DNA from 2 places in the Shouchella oshimensis genome. Region 2 is predicted to be linked to the other one. Evidence: a T-box and tRNA genes for the amino acid it is inferred to sense, from the RefSeq annotation. Region 2 holds a T-box; the other holds one or more tRNA genes.

Region 1 (7,965 bases), 1.6 Mb from region 2:
TCAAGTCCTTTGGAGCGATGGATCGTCATCAGTTGAACGGCATCTGAACTTGCCGGCTGCTGGCGTTGTTCCTCTTGTTTAGCAATCATATGATCCACATGCTGTAGAAAAGAGTGAATGGTGTTATGTTGTCGTGCCGATACCTTAAGTCTGGCGAGATCATCGCTACCTTTGTCCATTTTATTTCCTTCGTTTCCTTGTTTCTTCAGGTAGTCTTTAAAGCCAAGCTCTTTTTCAATAAGAGTTAATGCTGCCTCAGGAGTAGCTTTGCTAATATCCAAACATTGAGCTTGCAGGTCCTCCATCTTTTTTAGCTTGGAATGGTTTAAGTCCATCAAGGTGTTTAAGCGCATCAAGCAATGAGCAATCTTGCATAATACTAAGTCGTTTGATTTCCGTTAGTCTTTCTTGTTTTAAAAATAACGCACCAATAAGATCAGACATCGCGTCAGTGTCGTCAGGGTGCTGAGAAATTCGTAGGTAAGCTAAAGCCTTCTTGACTACTTTTCTCTTGTAAAAGGACTCACCATCTTGTTCTACGACAAATGGAATGCTTGATTGGATTAGACGCTCAAACAAAGCCATCGAGTGGACATTTGTTCGATACAAAATGGCGAATTCTGAGGGGCTAGCCCCTTGTTCGATTCGTTCTTTAATATCCGTAACAATCATTGTAGCTTCCTCTTCTTCATCATATGGGAAAAAGAGGAACGGAACTGTATCTGAAGTAGTCTGAGCCTCCAGCTGCTTACTCATCCGCTTCTTGTTACTGGTAACGACATTATTCGCAAGGGAAACAATAGGATGAGTAGATCGATAGTTCTGGTCTAAAATAATTGTTTGTCCTTCTGGATATAAGGAGCTGAAGGAACGTAGATACTCAGGATCACTTCCACGGAACGCATAAATCGATTGGTCATCATCTCCAACCACACATAGATTACGCTGAGGTTCACACAAAAGCTGAATGAGTTTAAATTGAATTTTATTTATATCTTGAAATTCATCAACTGAGACATATGAAAAACGAGTTTGATATCGTTTAAGTAACGTGTCGTTATGTACTAACAAGTCATAGCAGCCTGTTAACATGTCATCAAAGTCAAATGCAGAACGATTTTTCCTTGTTTCTTCATAACGGCTGTATAAATAGGAACAACGCTCTTCCCAAACATCAGCAGGTTTTACTTGCTCGGGACTCACTAAGTGGTTTTTCCACAAGCTAATTTGTGTCAGAGCTTGATCAAATGCAAATTCTTTCTCTTCCAAACCCATTTCGCGACCTGCTTCTTTTATGATCTGAGATCGCTGCCACTCCTTAAGTAGGTAACGACTATCCCATTTTTCAGGCTCATGATGAATTAACATTTTGTAAAAAATACTATGGAACGTTCCAATCATTAATTTTCGTAAGGTTGGTTTATTAATACCTGGATAGATCTGCATTCGTTCTTTCATCTCACGTGCAGCTTTTGCTGTAAAGGTCACAAGGATCATTTGCTCGGGAGGAATACCCACATGATTAAGCATGTAGGCCGCACGACTTGTTAATACACGTGTTTTCCCACTGCCAGCTCCTGCAACTAGTTGAAGTGGACCTTCCGTTTTAATAACAGCCTGCCACTGAGCGGAATCGAGGATGACACCAGATTGTTCAAGTACGATCCTGTATGAATCTGAATGATCTTTACTAGGAGGCGCAGACTTCGTGAAATCGGGAAAGGCACGTATATGTTCAGGGTCCTTCCAGGATAATACAGGTTCTGTTGAGGACGTGGACTCAATGGAGCGCCCTTTGGGTAAAATAAATCCACCCACATTTGTACCAACCGCTTCGGTTTTGGGTTGATCTTTATTAACGCGTGTCTGCTCAAGTTTCTGAACTTGTTTGGCACAATCAAATAAGGACTTTGGGTGGTCAAAGTAAGGCGCCTTATTTATACTCATATGCATACGTACAGGCTCCTGACAGTGCGCACAGGTGACTTCTCCACGCTTGCAGGCTTGATAAATACGCTGCCACTCACTGCGGTCAGTGGTCATAAGATTCGTTAATTTATGTTGATAAAACGCTGTTTGCATATCAAAACATCCTTTGCGACAATCAATCGATCTCTAAAAAAGATACTATTAATCGTAGCAAATTTATAGTGAAAAAGGGAAGTTATTTAGACAGTAAACAAAATCTTTTGTTGAAAGGAGACCGTGATGGCAAAAATGAACGAGGGTAGGTGTGAGCTTTGTTTACGTGAGGATGTTGAGAGAACGGTTCATCATTTAACACCTAGGCAAAAGGGTGGCGCGCATCTTGATACAGCGATGTTATGTATGCCGTGTCATAAGCAAATCCATGCTTTATATAGTAATTCAGAGCTTGCCATTAGACTTTCAAGTATTAAGCAACTACAAGAGGACGAAGCGGTGCGACGGTTTTTAAAATGGATTCGAAAACAGCCATCAAAAACCATTCCTAAAACGAGAAAATCAAAATAGACGAGCACTCATAGGATTGAGCGCTCGTCTATTTGTTACTGGGCTAGTGGATTCGAACCAACGCTAACGAAGTCAAAGTCCGCTGCCTTACCACTTGGCTATAGCCCAATGATCACTAAATTAAGTATGTGCTGTGAATTTTTTTTATGCATGTGCAGGGAAAGACAGAAAAACGTCGAATCTTACTCGTTAATGCACAAACAGAAGGAAGGTGAATGATTGTACGAGATTGACAAAGAAAGTTCACGTTTAATAGAAGATGCGATCAACAAGCAAGGTACAGACATTCATTTTATTCCTCAAAAAGACTACTGTTTTGTCTATTATCGAATTCATGGTGAGATGGAAGAACAGAGACGTATGACTCACCATTTGGCCGAGCGAATGATAAGTCACTTTAAGTACATGTCTGGAATGGATATTGGCGAACGTCGTAAACCACAAAGTATGGCAATGACCATCCAATCTCAGGAAGGTCTATATTCTCTCAGGCTATCTACGTTACCAACGCTTAACATGGAAAGTTTAGCAATTCGCTTATTACCTCAAAAAAAACTCCAAACTCTACAAGACTTACCCCTTATTCAAACTCAATCCACTAAACTACAAGAAGTAACACAGCTTCGTAACGGGCTTATTTTAGTTTGTGGTCCTACAAGCTCAGGTAAAACAACCACCTTATACGCAATGGCAGAAGAAATTATCCAAGAGCAAACGAGGTCACTTATTACTATTGAGGATCCAGTTGAGCGCTCATTAGAATCTATTGTGCAATTAGAAGTGAACCACCGAGCAGGACTTACGTTTGAAACCGGTCTTCGTGCAATCTTACGACATGATCCAGATGTGATCCTTGTTGGTGAAATTCGAGATAAACAAACTGCAGCATTGGCGATTCGAGCTGCATTAACAGGGCACTTAGTTCTAGCAAGCATCCATACTACAGATGCATTTCAAGCGATCTTGCGTTTTCAAGAATATGGGCTTTCAAAAGTGGAATTTGCCGAGGTGTGTAAAATGATAGTGGCGCAACGATTGGTAAAAACGTATTTGGACCAACAAAGCGCTATTTATGAATATCTAGAAGGTCCTCTATTAACTTCGGCTATTTTGACTAGTACACGCCCAGTCTATTACCAATTAACACGATCGGCTAAAAAAGCGTGGGCTCTTGGTTTTATTTCAGAGACAATGGTCAAAAGAATGGAGGAGTGGACCTGATCTTATTCCGTAAAAAAACGAATAAACTAGAGCTAGCGAAACGATTGATTCGAATTGGTCAATTACTTAAACAGGGATATTCCATGGAGGCGGCTCTTTCATTTATCGCACTGCATGTAAATGAACAAGCTCAAGAGCAATTAAAAAATGTGCAATTAGATTTACAAAACGGAGTGCGCATTCATGAAGCCTTTTTGCATTTAGAGCTACCCGCAGATATTCTGTCATTCATTTATTTTTATGAGGAGCAAGGAGAAGTAGCTGAGGGATTAATCCAAGCAGGTATTGTGTTTGAGGGCAGAGAAAAGACAAAAGTTCAAATTCATAAGCTATTAAGGTATCCGCTCGTATTAGGCTTGGCAGGAATCATGGTCTTAGTTATCGTGCAACAATTTATCGTGCCGCATTTTCAAAAGCTATTTGTGTCAATGGATAGTAATCCTCCAGTATTAACAGCGTTTTTCTTCGGTTTTTTAGAAAACCTTCCTTTGTTAGTCCTCGTTTTGTTGGTGATCATAATTGGTTTATATATCTACTATCGAACAAAAATAAAACCTCTTTCAGCGCATGTGAAAATAAATAAGTTACTAAAAAATAGGATTCTCTCCGGTTTTACTCGCCGCATTCTTACGTATTATTTTTCGCTGCAGTTAGGTAGATTGCTTGAGGGAGGTATGTCGATACAAAACGCCTTGTCAGTATTTGAGCAGCAAACTCATCTTCCCTTTTTTCAGCATGAAGCAGTTTTAATGAAAGCTGAGTTGCAACAAGGGGAATCGCTTGATCAGATGCTTTTAAACCGTGCTTATTTTTCTAAAGATTTATCCTTTGTTGTAGAGAATGGCAATCGTACGGGGTATATGGCTTCAGATTTGCAAAATTACAGTCAGATTTTATTTGCAGATTTAGAGGAATCCTTAAAAAAATGTTTGGCACTTTTGCAGCCTGTATTTTTTATTGGCATGGGTGGGTTTATCTTCGTTGTTTTTTTATCCGTCATGCTTCCGATGTTTGAAATGATAGGGGCTTTAAGGTAATATAAGGAGGAGGAAAAAAGATTTTTTCTCCTTCAAAAACTTTTTTTCGAAAAAGGCTTGCTTAATTTTAAGAACCTATGTTATATTATTAAACGTCGCCGATAGTTATTCGGAAGACGGCAAGATACATAGCAACACAGTAACAACTCGAGGGGCCTTAGCTCAGCTTGGAGAGCGCCTGCCTTGCACGCAGGAGGTCAGCGGTTCGATCCCGCTAGGCTCCACTTAATACTTTTTTACTCGGAGGAATACCCAAGTCTGGCTGAAGGGATCGGTCTTGAAAACCGACAGGCGGGTCAAACCGCGCGGGGGTTCGAATCCCTCTTCCTCCTCCATTTTTATTTAACTTTATAACGACGCGGGGTGGAGCAGTCTGGTAGCTCGTCGGGCTCATAACCCGAAGGTCGGAGGTTCAAATCCTCCCCCCGCAATTACCTTTTTTTATTGTTGGGCTATAGCCAAGCGGTAAGGCAACGGATTTTGATTCCGTCATTCCCCTGGTTCGATCCCAGGTAGCCCAGCCATTTTGCGGAAGTAGTTCAGTGGTAGAACATCACCTTGCCAAGGTGGGGGTCGCGAGTTCGAATCTCGTCTTCCGCTTTTGCTTTTCTTTCTCAAAAGAGCAAAATATCGTAACAAAGAAGTTCATATGCGGGTGTAGTTTAGTGGTAAAACCTCAGCCTTCCAAGCTGATGATGTGAGTTCGATTCTCATCACCCGCTTTATAGAGTATGGGCCTGTAGCTCAGCTGGTTAGAGCGCACGCCTGATAAGCGTGAGGTCGGTGGTTCGAGTCCACTCAGGCCCATCATACTCTTCAAAAAGATAAGAGCTATGCTTTTTGATTCTTGGAGAAGTACCCAAGTGGCTGAAGGGGCGCCCCTGCTAAGGGTGTAGGTCGTGTAAGCGGCGCGAGGGTTCAAATCCCTCCTTCTCCGCCATTTTGAATAATTTAATATGCGGGTGTGGCGGAATTGGCAGACGCGCTAGATTTAGGATCTAGTGTCTTATGACGTGGGGGTTCAAGTCCCTTCACCCGCATCACAACACAGAGACATGATTTTATCAGTAGATAAGGTCATGTTTTTTTATTATCTGTTGAAGCGCACAAAAAAGACGGAATGGAAATCACTCCGCCTTTTATTACTTAATCTGTCATCTTATAAATAACAACTTTTTACGCAGAATCTTTTTTCCAGTAAGAAACATCTATTTCAAGCGGAATGTTACGAGCTCTAGCTTTATTACCCGCTTTGAAAAAGAGTGCAATTAGAAGAATTGCTCCAATTAATCCACCAATCCAAGATGCTGTCATAGGCATTCTAAATCCTATCTGAGCATTTAGAATATAGGTGATAACCATAACAAGCATAAAACTTCCAGGGATTAATGAAATCCAGTAATTTTTCTTAGCGATATATAAATACATTGCCCCGACAAAGAGTGCTATGACCGCTGTCGCTTGATTAGCCCAACTGAAATACCTCCACAATATATTAAAGTCTATTTGTGTTAACATAACAGAGATCGCAAATAGAGGGAAAGCAATTAAAAATCGCTTGGATATTTTTTTCTGAGAAATATTGAAGTATTCAGCGATGATCATCCGGGCGCTTCTAAATGCCGTATCGCCAGAAGTAATAGGAAGAACAACCACACCAAGAACAGCAATTGTGCCGCCAATTGCGCCAAGCATAACCGTTGAGACTTCGGTCACAATGGCCCCTGGACCTCCTGCTGCAAGCATCTCATTTAATCCACCGTAACCATTTACCAAACTCATAGCTGCAGCAGCCCATATCATTGCGATAATGCCTTCTGCAATCATCATGCCGTAAAAGATCTTACGACCCTGTTTTTCATTTTTTGTTGTCCTAGAGATGATAGGTGTTTGAGTTGCGTGAAACCCAGATAGTGCACCACATGTAATCGTAAAGAAAATAAGTGGCATAATTGGTAAATTCTCTGGGTGGAAATTTGTTAAAGATATATTTGGAATAGGTGCTCCTGTTACAATCATGCCGATGCCAATTCCTAGCGTACTTACAACCAGTAGTGCGCCAAAGTATGGATATACTCGACCAATGATTTTATCAACAGGTAACAAGGTTGCAAGGATGTAATAGATGAATATGACGGCAATTAGTATACCTAGAGCAATTCGACCATTCATTAAGAGATGAAGCAAACTAGCTTGGAGTTGAAACAAAAACTGTACCAACTAATAATAATAATAAAATAGCAAAAGCATTGACAACATGTTTCATTGCTTTACCTAAAAACTTACTAGCTAATTCAGGCAAGTGTGCACCTTTGTTTCGAATGGAGATCATACCTGTTAAGTAATCATGAACAGCACCTGCAAAGATACAACCTACTACAATCCAAATGAATGCAACTGGACCATAAAGTGCGCCCATTATTGGACCGAAAATAGGTCCTGTACCGGCGATATTTAAAAGCTGAATGAGCGAATTTTTAGGTGTACTCATTGGTACATAATCAACGCTATCTGCATTTACATAAGCTGGTGTTGGTCTTTCTTCTTTCACACCAAAAATGCGTTCAACCACCTTTCCATACGTAAAATAACCAATAATTAAAAGAATAATGCCACATAAAAATGTAATCATAATTCCATTCCTCCTTTATTTATGAATGCGCTTACATTAAGTTTAAGTTATTTTAAGTGAAAAAGACATGATAATAACCAAAAAAATATTTTGTATTTTTTTTCTTAGGCAGGAATGTTGATGGTTAATGTCTAATATTAGCTTATTCCCTAAAAAAGGAGGCTAGATCAATTTTTTTCATTCCCTCAGCTTTTCCTCTTTGTAGCCACAAATCCCTTCTAATCTAAAGGAGCGGATTCCATTGAAAAGATACCTACGTTCTCAAAAAGGGTTTACCCTCGTCGAAATGCTTGTTGTACTTATGATCATTTCGATACTTCTGTTAATTGCGATCCCCAATATGACAAAAAACAACGAAGTCGCAGGTGAAAAAGGCTGCGATGCTACAAAGAAACTTCTTCTGGGCCAAGTGTCCGTTTACGAAATGGAAGAAGGTAATGCACCTACTTCTGTCTCAGATTTAGTGGAAGCCGGGTATGCCGATACAGCAACTTGCCCAAATGGAGAGACGTTAGAATTGGATGATCTTGTTTTTGAACGATCCTCATGAACGAAAATGGCTACACATTGATCGAAACACTG
Region 2 (7,965 bases):
GGTTAAAAAACGCTTTGTGTAGCTGATTGATTCAAATGGTACCAAGGCATCTTTCAATGGAATCACTCTTTCAACAAATATCGTTAGTATATTCAGAAAAGTTGTACTTAACGCCTTTTCTTGACAGTAGTTTACCCAATTGATACGCTACTAATAATATTCTGAGGTACTTATCTATATTATATTTGGGAGGATGATTCACATCATGTGGGAAACTAAATTTCAAAAAGAAGGCTTAACTTTTGATGATGTATTACTTATACCTGCCAAATCAGACATTTTACCGCGTGATGTCTCGGTGAAGACAGAGCTTTCGGAAAATCTGAAGCTTAATATTCCTGTTATCAGTGCAGGGATGGACACGGTAACGGAATATCAAATGGCTATTGCGATTGCTCGTGAAGGCGGTCTTGGTATTATCCACAAGAACATGTCGATTGAAGAGCAAGCGGAGCAGATTGATAAGGTTAAACGTTCGGAGAGTGGTGTTATTACAAACCCATTCTATTTGACTCCAGATCGTCAAGTATTTGACGCGGAACATTTAATGGGGAAATATCGGATTTCTGGAGTTCCAATTGTTGATGAAAATCGCAAACTTGTAGGGATTTTAACGAACCGTGATCTACGTTTTATTGAGGACTATTCGATTACGATTGATGACGTGATGACAAAAACGAATCTAGTTACTGCTCCTGTAGGTACAACGCTTCAGGAAGCAGAAAAAACGTTACAGCAATACAAAATTGAGAAGCTTCCACTTGTTGATGATGAGGGCATTCTTAAGGGTCTAATTACGATTAAAGATATTGAGAAAGTAATTGAGTTTCCGAACTCAGCAAAAGACACACAAGGTCGTTTAGTAGTTGGAGCGGCGATTGGGGTCTCAGCGGATGCTGAAATGCGGATCGCTGCTGTTGTTGAAGCTGGGGTAGATGCCATTGTTATTGATACGGCTCATGGACATTCTAAAGGGGTTCTTGATAGAATTGCGCAAATTCGCGAGCAATACCCTAACTTAACCATTATTGCAGGTAACGTGGCTACAGCGGAAGGTACACGTGATCTCATTAAGGCTGGGGTAGATGTTGTGAAAGTAGGAATTGGACCTGGTTCTATCTGTACGACTCGTGTTGTGGCAGGCATAGGTGTTCCTCAAGTGACAGCAATCTATGATTGTGCAACAGAGGCACGTAAGCACGGCACACCTATTATTGCAGATGGTGGAATCAAATACTCGGGAGATATCGTAAAAGCACTTGCTGCCGGTGGACATGCTGTTATGCTTGGAAGTTTGCTTGCTGGTACTTCTGAAAGCCCTGGAGAACGTGAAATCTATCAAGGACGTCAATTTAAAGTCTATCGTGGAATGGGTTCTTTAGGAGCAATGGAAAAAGGCAGTAAGGATCGTTATTTCCAGGAAAATAATCAGAAGCTTGTTCCTGAAGGTATTGAAGGAAGAACACCATATAAAGGACCTTTAAGTGACACGATTCATCAGCTAGTTGGTGGTATTCGTGCTGGTATGGGCTATACGGGTACACCAACTATTGCAGATTTACGTGAAACAGGAGAGTTTATAAAAATCAGTGGAGCTGGCTTAAGAGAGAGTCATCCGCATGATGTTCATATTACAAAAGAAGCGCCGAACTACTCTGTTTAATGAGTGACGCGAAATTGTAACGTTTTTCAAGTAGATAGAGTCTAACTCTATCTATTTTTTTATACTTGCATATGATAAAATTACCTCTGTGTTAAAAATAGCGGAGGTGGAAGGTTTGAGTAAGCCAGGCAAAACAAAAGGCACTACTTGGAATGATGGCAGCATCGCTGGCATTAACAATTGGATTAAACCCGCATACAGCGGAAGCGGCTGTTGATGTGAATGCATCAGCATCGATTTTAGTAGACGCAGATTCAGGAAAAATTCTATTTGCAGATAACATAGATGATCAACTACCGATAGCAAGTATGACTAAAATGATGAGTGAGTATTTAATTTTAGAAGCGATTGATCAAGGAACGATTAACTGGGATGACGAGGTTAGTATTAGTGATCCAGTCCGTGCTCTTTCCTTAAAAATAGATTTATCTAATGTACCACTTAGACAAGATTACACCTATACTGTAGAAGAGTTATATCAATCCATGGCCATTTATTCAGCAAATGCGTCAACCATTGCTTTGGCTGAGCATGTAGCTGGTTCTGAAACTGATTTTGTGCAAATGATGAATGACAAGGCAGGAGAGCTTGGACTTGAAAGTTATAGCTTTGTTAATTCAAGTGGATTAAATAATAGTGATCTTGCTGGTAATCATCCAGAAGGCACGGAAGCAGATGCAGAAAATGAATTAACGGCTAAATCAGTTGCACAGCTTGCGTATCATTTGATAAATGATCATCCTGAAGTTTTAGAAACAGCAAGCATTCCGGAACTTGAGTTCCAGGCAGGAGAAGAAGAAGTTATTCAGATGCAAAACTGGAACTGGATGATTCCTGGTGTAAATGCACAACATGAATATGATGGTGCGGATGGACTAAAAACAGGGTTTACATCAGGTGCAGGCAATTCATTTACTGGAACAGCTAGTCGAGACGACATGCGTTTAATTACAGTTGTAATGGGTGCCGTTACTCGTGATGATCGTTTTGATGAAACGGCAAAGTTGTTTGATTATGGATTTGATAATTTCCATGAAGTCGAATTATTACCTGAAGGGTATAAGCCTGATGGTGAAGATGTGATTCCTGTAACAGGCGGGAAAGAGAATGAGGTTTCCATTTCTACATCTGAGGCTCTTTCAGTAGTTGTGAAAAACGATGAAGAAGAGCTTTATTCACCAGAGGTTACATTATCTGAAGAGTTATTAAATGAAGATGGAGAGTTTGTGGCTCCACTTGAAGAAGGACAAGAGGTTGGAGAAGTTCAATTAGCGTATAATGGTGAAGAAGACGTCCAATACTTATATGATAATCGATCAAATTCAACTCCACTTGTAGCGGATCAAGCTGTGGAAAAAGCAAGCTGGTTTACGATGAGTATGCGAGGCATTGGAAGCTTTTTCTCAGGTATTTGGACATCCGTTTCTGATACTGTTACAGGCTGGTTTTAAAGGTAAGCACCAACTCCTTTTTGAGTATGTGTAATTAAACAATATACTATATTTCAGACTATTAGAGTGGGGGATTTTAAAATGAGTCAAACTGGTACAGATCTTGTGAAACGTGGTATGGCGGAAATGCAAAAAGGCGGTGTCATCATGGATGTGGTGAACGCCGAGCAAGCAAAAATTGCGGAAGAAGCTGGAGCTGTAGCCGTTATGGCACTTGAGCGTGTTCCTTCAGATATTCGTGCCGCTGGTGGAGTAGCAAGAATGGCTGATCTTCAAATTGTTGAGGATGTTATGAAGGCTGTTTCCATACCTGTTATGGCAAAAGCGCGTATTGGGCATATTGTAGAGGCGCGTGTTTTAGAATCAATGGGTGTTGATTACATTGATGAAAGTGAAGTTTTAACACCTGCCGATGAAGTCTTTCACTTATACAAACGTGATTATACAGTACCATTTGTTTGTGGCGCACGTGATCTAGGTGAAGCAGCTCGTCGTATTGGCGAAGGAGCATCTATGATCCGTACAAAGGGTGAACCAGGAACGGGTAATATTGTAGAAGCTGTTCGTCATATGCGTATGATGCAAGCACAGATTAAAACAGTAGCAAATATGTCTAAAGATGAGCTGATGACAGAAGCGAAAAACCTTGGGGCATCTTATGAGCTTCTTCTAGAAATCAAAGAAACAGGGAAATTTCCTGTTGTGAATTTTGCAGCTGGCGGTGTGGCCACTCCTGCTGATGCGGCATTGATGATGCAGCTTGGTGCAGATGGTGTATTTGTTGGCTCTGGTGTCTTCAAATCGGACAACCCTGAGAAGTTTGCTCGTGCTATTGTTGAAGCTACAACTCATTTTACAGATTATGAGTTGATCGCAAATGTTTCTAAAGGCCTTGGTTCAGCAATGAAAGGATTGGAGATCTCTACACTTGCTCCATCTGATCGTATGCAGGAGCGCGGCTGGTAAGTATGATCAAAATTGGTGTACTTGCTCTGCAGGGAGCTGTGCGGGAACATGTGCGCAGTCTTCAAGCAGAGGATACTGAGATTATTATTATTAAAAAGGCTGAGCAGCTTCAAGAAATAGATGGCTTAGTTTTTCCTGGTGGCGAAAGTACAACGATGCGCCGCCTGATTAATCAATACAATTTTTTTGAACCTTTAAAGGCATTCGGTAAAAGTGGAAAACCAATTTTTGGTACATGTGCAGGGCTTATTCTTATGGCAAGTGAAATCGCTGGTCAAGACCAAGCGCATCTTGGACTAATGGATATGAAGGTTCAAAGGAATGCATTTGGTCGTCAAAGGGAAAGCTTTGAAACAAGACTTGAAGTTCAGGGTGTTGCAGAGGATCTGCGCGCTGTTTTTATTCGAGCACCTCTAATTGAAGAGGTGGGCGAACACGTAGAGGTACTCTCTACATACAATGGAGAAATTGTAGCTGCACGAGAAGGTCATTACTTAACGTGCTCATTTCACCCTGAATTAACAGATGATTTCCGTTTGCATCGTTTTTTTGTTACAATGGTGAAAGAAGCAAATAAACAAAGAACTAAATAAGAAAATATGTTGATAGGGATTAGTAAGGCTTATACGTTTGATTCAGAGAGCCGGTGGTTGGTGCAAACCGGAACAGACTAGCTTGAATCCACCCTTGAGTGAATGGTCGAAATAATAGTAAACTGTTCCGTTTTGCCTTCGTTACAGGTTTCGAGTGGTCTTCATTTTGTGAGGGCTATAAGGGTGGCAACGCGGGTAAACTCTCGTCCCTTCTATACACATGTATAGGAGTGGCGGGAGTTTTTTGTTTGAATTGAAGAATCTGAGGAGGAAAAAAGATGTTAGATGTGAAGCAATTACGAAAAGAATTAGAGACAGTAAAAGAATTATTAGCTACTCGAGGTGGCGAACAAAAAGGGTTAAATCAATTTGAGCAGTTGGATAGCGAGCGTCGCGCGTTAATCGTTGAGACGGAAGAACTGAAAAGTCGCCGAAACCAAGTATCTCAAGAGGTAGCAAAGATCAAGCGAGAAAAAGGGGATGCGGATGCTCTCATTAAAGAAATGAAGCAGGTATCTGAAAACATTAAGGCATTAGATGAAAAGCTACACCAGGTTGATGAGCAATTAGATACCATCTTATATACATTGCCAAACCTGCCTCATGAGAGTGTACCTGTTGGCGAATCTGAGGAAGATAATGAGGAGTTACGAAGCTTGGGGCGAGACTAAAGAGTATTCTTTTGAACCTAAACCTCATTGGGACTTAGCAAGTGATCTTGGTATTGTTGATTTTGAGCGTGCAGCAAAAGTAACAGGTAGCCGCTTTGTCTTTTACCGTGGGATGGGTGCTCGGCTAGAGCGTGCACTGATTAACTTTATGATGGATTTGCATGCAGATGAGCATGGTTACGAAGAAGTATTACCGCCTTACATGGTGAACCGTGATAGTATGCTTGGAACGGGGCAACTTCCTAAGTTTGAGGAGGATGCATTTAAAATTCGTGAAGAGGATTATTTCTTAATTCCTACGGCGGAGGTTCCAGTTACCAATCTGTATCGTGATGAAATTATTGAAGGGGATAAACTTCCACTGCGTTATGCAGCATATAGTGCATGCTTCCGTTCTGAAGCAGGATCTGCAGGTCGTGATACACGAGGATTGATTCGTCAGCACCAATTTAATAAAGTAGAGATGCTTCATTTCTGTAAACCAGAAGATTCTTATGCAGAGCTTGAGAAGATGACAGAGCATGCAGAACGAGTTCTTCAGCTTCTTGATCTGCCATATCGTGTGCTAACATTATGTACAGCAGATATGGGCTTTACAGCGGCTAAGACATATGACCTTGAAGTATGGCTACCAAGCTATGGAGAGTACCGTGAAATCTCTTCTTGTAGTAATGTAGAGGGTTTCCAGGCGAGACGTGCAAACATTCGTTTCCGTCGTGAAGCAAAAGGCAAAGCGGAGCATGTTCATACGTTAAATGGCTCTGGTCTTGCTGTTGGCCGTACAGTAGCAGCGATTCTTGAGAACTATCAGCAAGAGGATGGAACCATTAAGATTCCAGAAGTCCTACAGCCATATATGGGCGGTAAAACAACCATTCAATAAGAAAAGGGGGATCACAAGATGAAATATGCGATTTGCCAAACGAAGCTTGTTCCTGGTCAACCAGAGGCAAACTATCAGATTATTGAGCAATGGACACATGCAGTGATGTCTGCAGAGCAGAGGCCTGATATCTTGGTCCTTCCGGAGATGTGGACGACAGCCTATACACTGCCTGATCTAGAGCAGAAAGCAGAACATCGTCTTGAGATCACTCTTCCGTTTCTTCAGCGACTTGCAACGCAGTACGATGTTCATTTTATTGGAGGATCGGTTGCCAATAAAAAGGATGGAGGAATTTATAATACAGCTCTTGTTGTCAGCAGACAGGGAAAGCTTGTGTATGAATATGATAAGGCTCATTTAGTTCCTATGCTAAATGAGCCAGCTTTTCTCCAAGAGGGAGAGTCGCTTTCGCAAGTATTTGAGCTAGATGGCGTAAAAATGGGTGTCATCATATGTTATGATTTACGTTTCCCTGAGCTAGCCAGGTCACTTGCCCTTGAAGGGGTACAGGTGCTCCATATTGTAGCAGAATGGCCTGAAGCAAGAACACTACACTGGCAGGCTTTACAGGTAGCACGTGCTATTGAAAATCAATTTTATGTTGTATCAAGTAATGTAATTGGAACGCACGATGGAGTTGAATTTGCAGGTCGTTCAATGGTGGTTGATCCTTGGGGGAACACTCTTGCCATGGCATCTCAAGATATCGAAGAATCCATCACTATCTCCTTAAAGCTAGATCAGGTACCACAAGTGAGGCAAGATGTACCAGTTTTTAAAAGCCGACGATCAGATCTCTACTAAAGTAATTAAAAAAACAGTGACAATCGAAAACAATAAATATTACAATATCCCTAACCATTCGACATAATTTTCAGAAATAAGGGTAAACATGAAGATTATAATCTATTTTAGAAAAGAGGGATATTGATTGAGCAAATCACCATTATCACAAACACAGATGAGTGACAAGCAGCGAAGCTCTTTTATTCGCGGAGCTATTTTTCTTATGGCAACGTCGTCTATAGGGCCAGCTTTTTTAACTCAAACTGCTGTTTTCACTCAACAATTTTTGGCAAGCTTTGCTTTTGCCATTGTTGCTTCTGTAATCATTGATATAGGAGCACAATTAAACATATGGAGAATCATTTCCGTATCCGGTATGCGAGGCCAGGATATCGCTTGGAAAGTGTTACCTGGTCTTGGTTTATTTGTTGCAATCCTTATGGTATTTGGAGGCTTTGCATTTAATATCGGTAACGTGGCAGGTGCAGGGTTGGGTTTAAATGTATTATTTGGGATTCCTGTGTTATGGGGTGCCGTCATTACTGCAGCTATCGCAATCATTATTTTTCTAATTAAAGATGCGATGAAGGTAGTCGATCGGGTTATTCAAGTATTAGGAATTATCATGATTTTAATGGTAGGTTATGTCATGTTAAGCACTAGTCCTCCGGTTCAGGAAGCTTTGGTTAAAGCTGTTTTACCTGATAATTTTAAGAGTCTTCTTCTTCCAATTGTCACACTCGTTGGAGGGACTGTAGGTGGCTATATATCATTTGCTGGTGGTCATCGATTAATCGATGCCGGTATTACGGGGAAAGAGAACGTGAGATTCGTTAGTAGAGCGGCAAACTTAGGTATTCTAACAACTAGTACTGTTCGGGTATTTCTGTTTCTTGCTGTATTAGGTGTTGTAGCCATGGGTTATACATTAGATGCTGATAATCCAGCA

The links. The T-box of region 2 lies ahead of serS (serine--tRNA ligase). A T-box ahead of a tRNA ligase gene usually reads a tRNA of that ligase, here a tRNA-Ser.
Region 1: it has a tRNA-Ser gene. The T-box ahead of serS (serine--tRNA ligase) is inferred to sense a tRNA for this amino acid. The anticodon was not compared.

The regions. Positions count from the first base shown of each region.
Region 1 is NZ_JAMQJY010000001.1:1,022,297-1,030,261, reverse strand. It holds gene NDM98_RS05635 (3'-5' exonuclease) at 1-281, opposite strand, end outside; gene NDM98_RS05630 (ATP-dependent helicase) at 271-2,082, opposite strand; gene hlpB (HNH nuclease-like protein HlpB) at 2,209-2,493, shown strand; tRNA gene NDM98_RS05620 (tRNA-Gln) at 2,532-2,601, opposite strand; gene comGA (competence type IV pilus ATPase ComGA) at 2,713-3,714, shown strand; gene comGB (competence type IV pilus assembly protein ComGB) at 3,705-4,751, shown strand; tRNA gene NDM98_RS05605 (tRNA-Ala) at 4,903-4,975, shown strand; tRNA gene NDM98_RS05600 (tRNA-Ser) at 4,994-5,086, shown strand; tRNA gene NDM98_RS05595 (tRNA-Met) at 5,109-5,182, shown strand; tRNA gene NDM98_RS05590 (tRNA-Gln) at 5,200-5,275, shown strand; tRNA gene NDM98_RS05585 (tRNA-Gly) at 5,280-5,351, shown strand; tRNA gene NDM98_RS05580 (tRNA-Gly) at 5,403-5,473, shown strand; tRNA gene NDM98_RS05575 (tRNA-Ile) at 5,485-5,558, shown strand; tRNA gene NDM98_RS05570 (tRNA-Ser) at 5,601-5,691, shown strand; tRNA gene NDM98_RS05565 (tRNA-Leu) at 5,710-5,791, shown strand; partial or broken gene NDM98_RS05560 (carbon starvation CstA family protein) at 5,928-7,383, opposite strand; gene comGC (competence type IV pilus major pilin ComGC) at 7,625-7,933, shown strand; gene comGD (competence type IV pilus minor pilin ComGD) at 7,930-7,965, shown strand, end outside.
Region 2 is NZ_JAMQJY010000001.1:2,656,312-2,664,276, forward strand. It holds gene NDM98_RS13885 (YaaC family protein) at 1-57, opposite strand, end outside; gene guaB (IMP dehydrogenase) at 206-1,663, shown strand; gene NDM98_RS13895 (D-alanyl-D-alanine carboxypeptidase family protein) at 1,816-3,114, shown strand; gene pdxS (pyridoxal 5'-phosphate synthase lyase subunit PdxS) at 3,196-4,080, shown strand; gene pdxT (pyridoxal 5'-phosphate synthase glutaminase subunit PdxT) at 4,083-4,673, shown strand; T-box leader at 4,674-4,887, shown strand; partial or broken gene serS (serine--tRNA ligase) at 4,952-6,227, shown strand; gene NDM98_RS13915 (carbon-nitrogen family hydrolase) at 6,246-7,034, shown strand; partial or broken gene NDM98_RS13920 (NRAMP family divalent metal transporter) at 7,192-7,965, shown strand, end outside.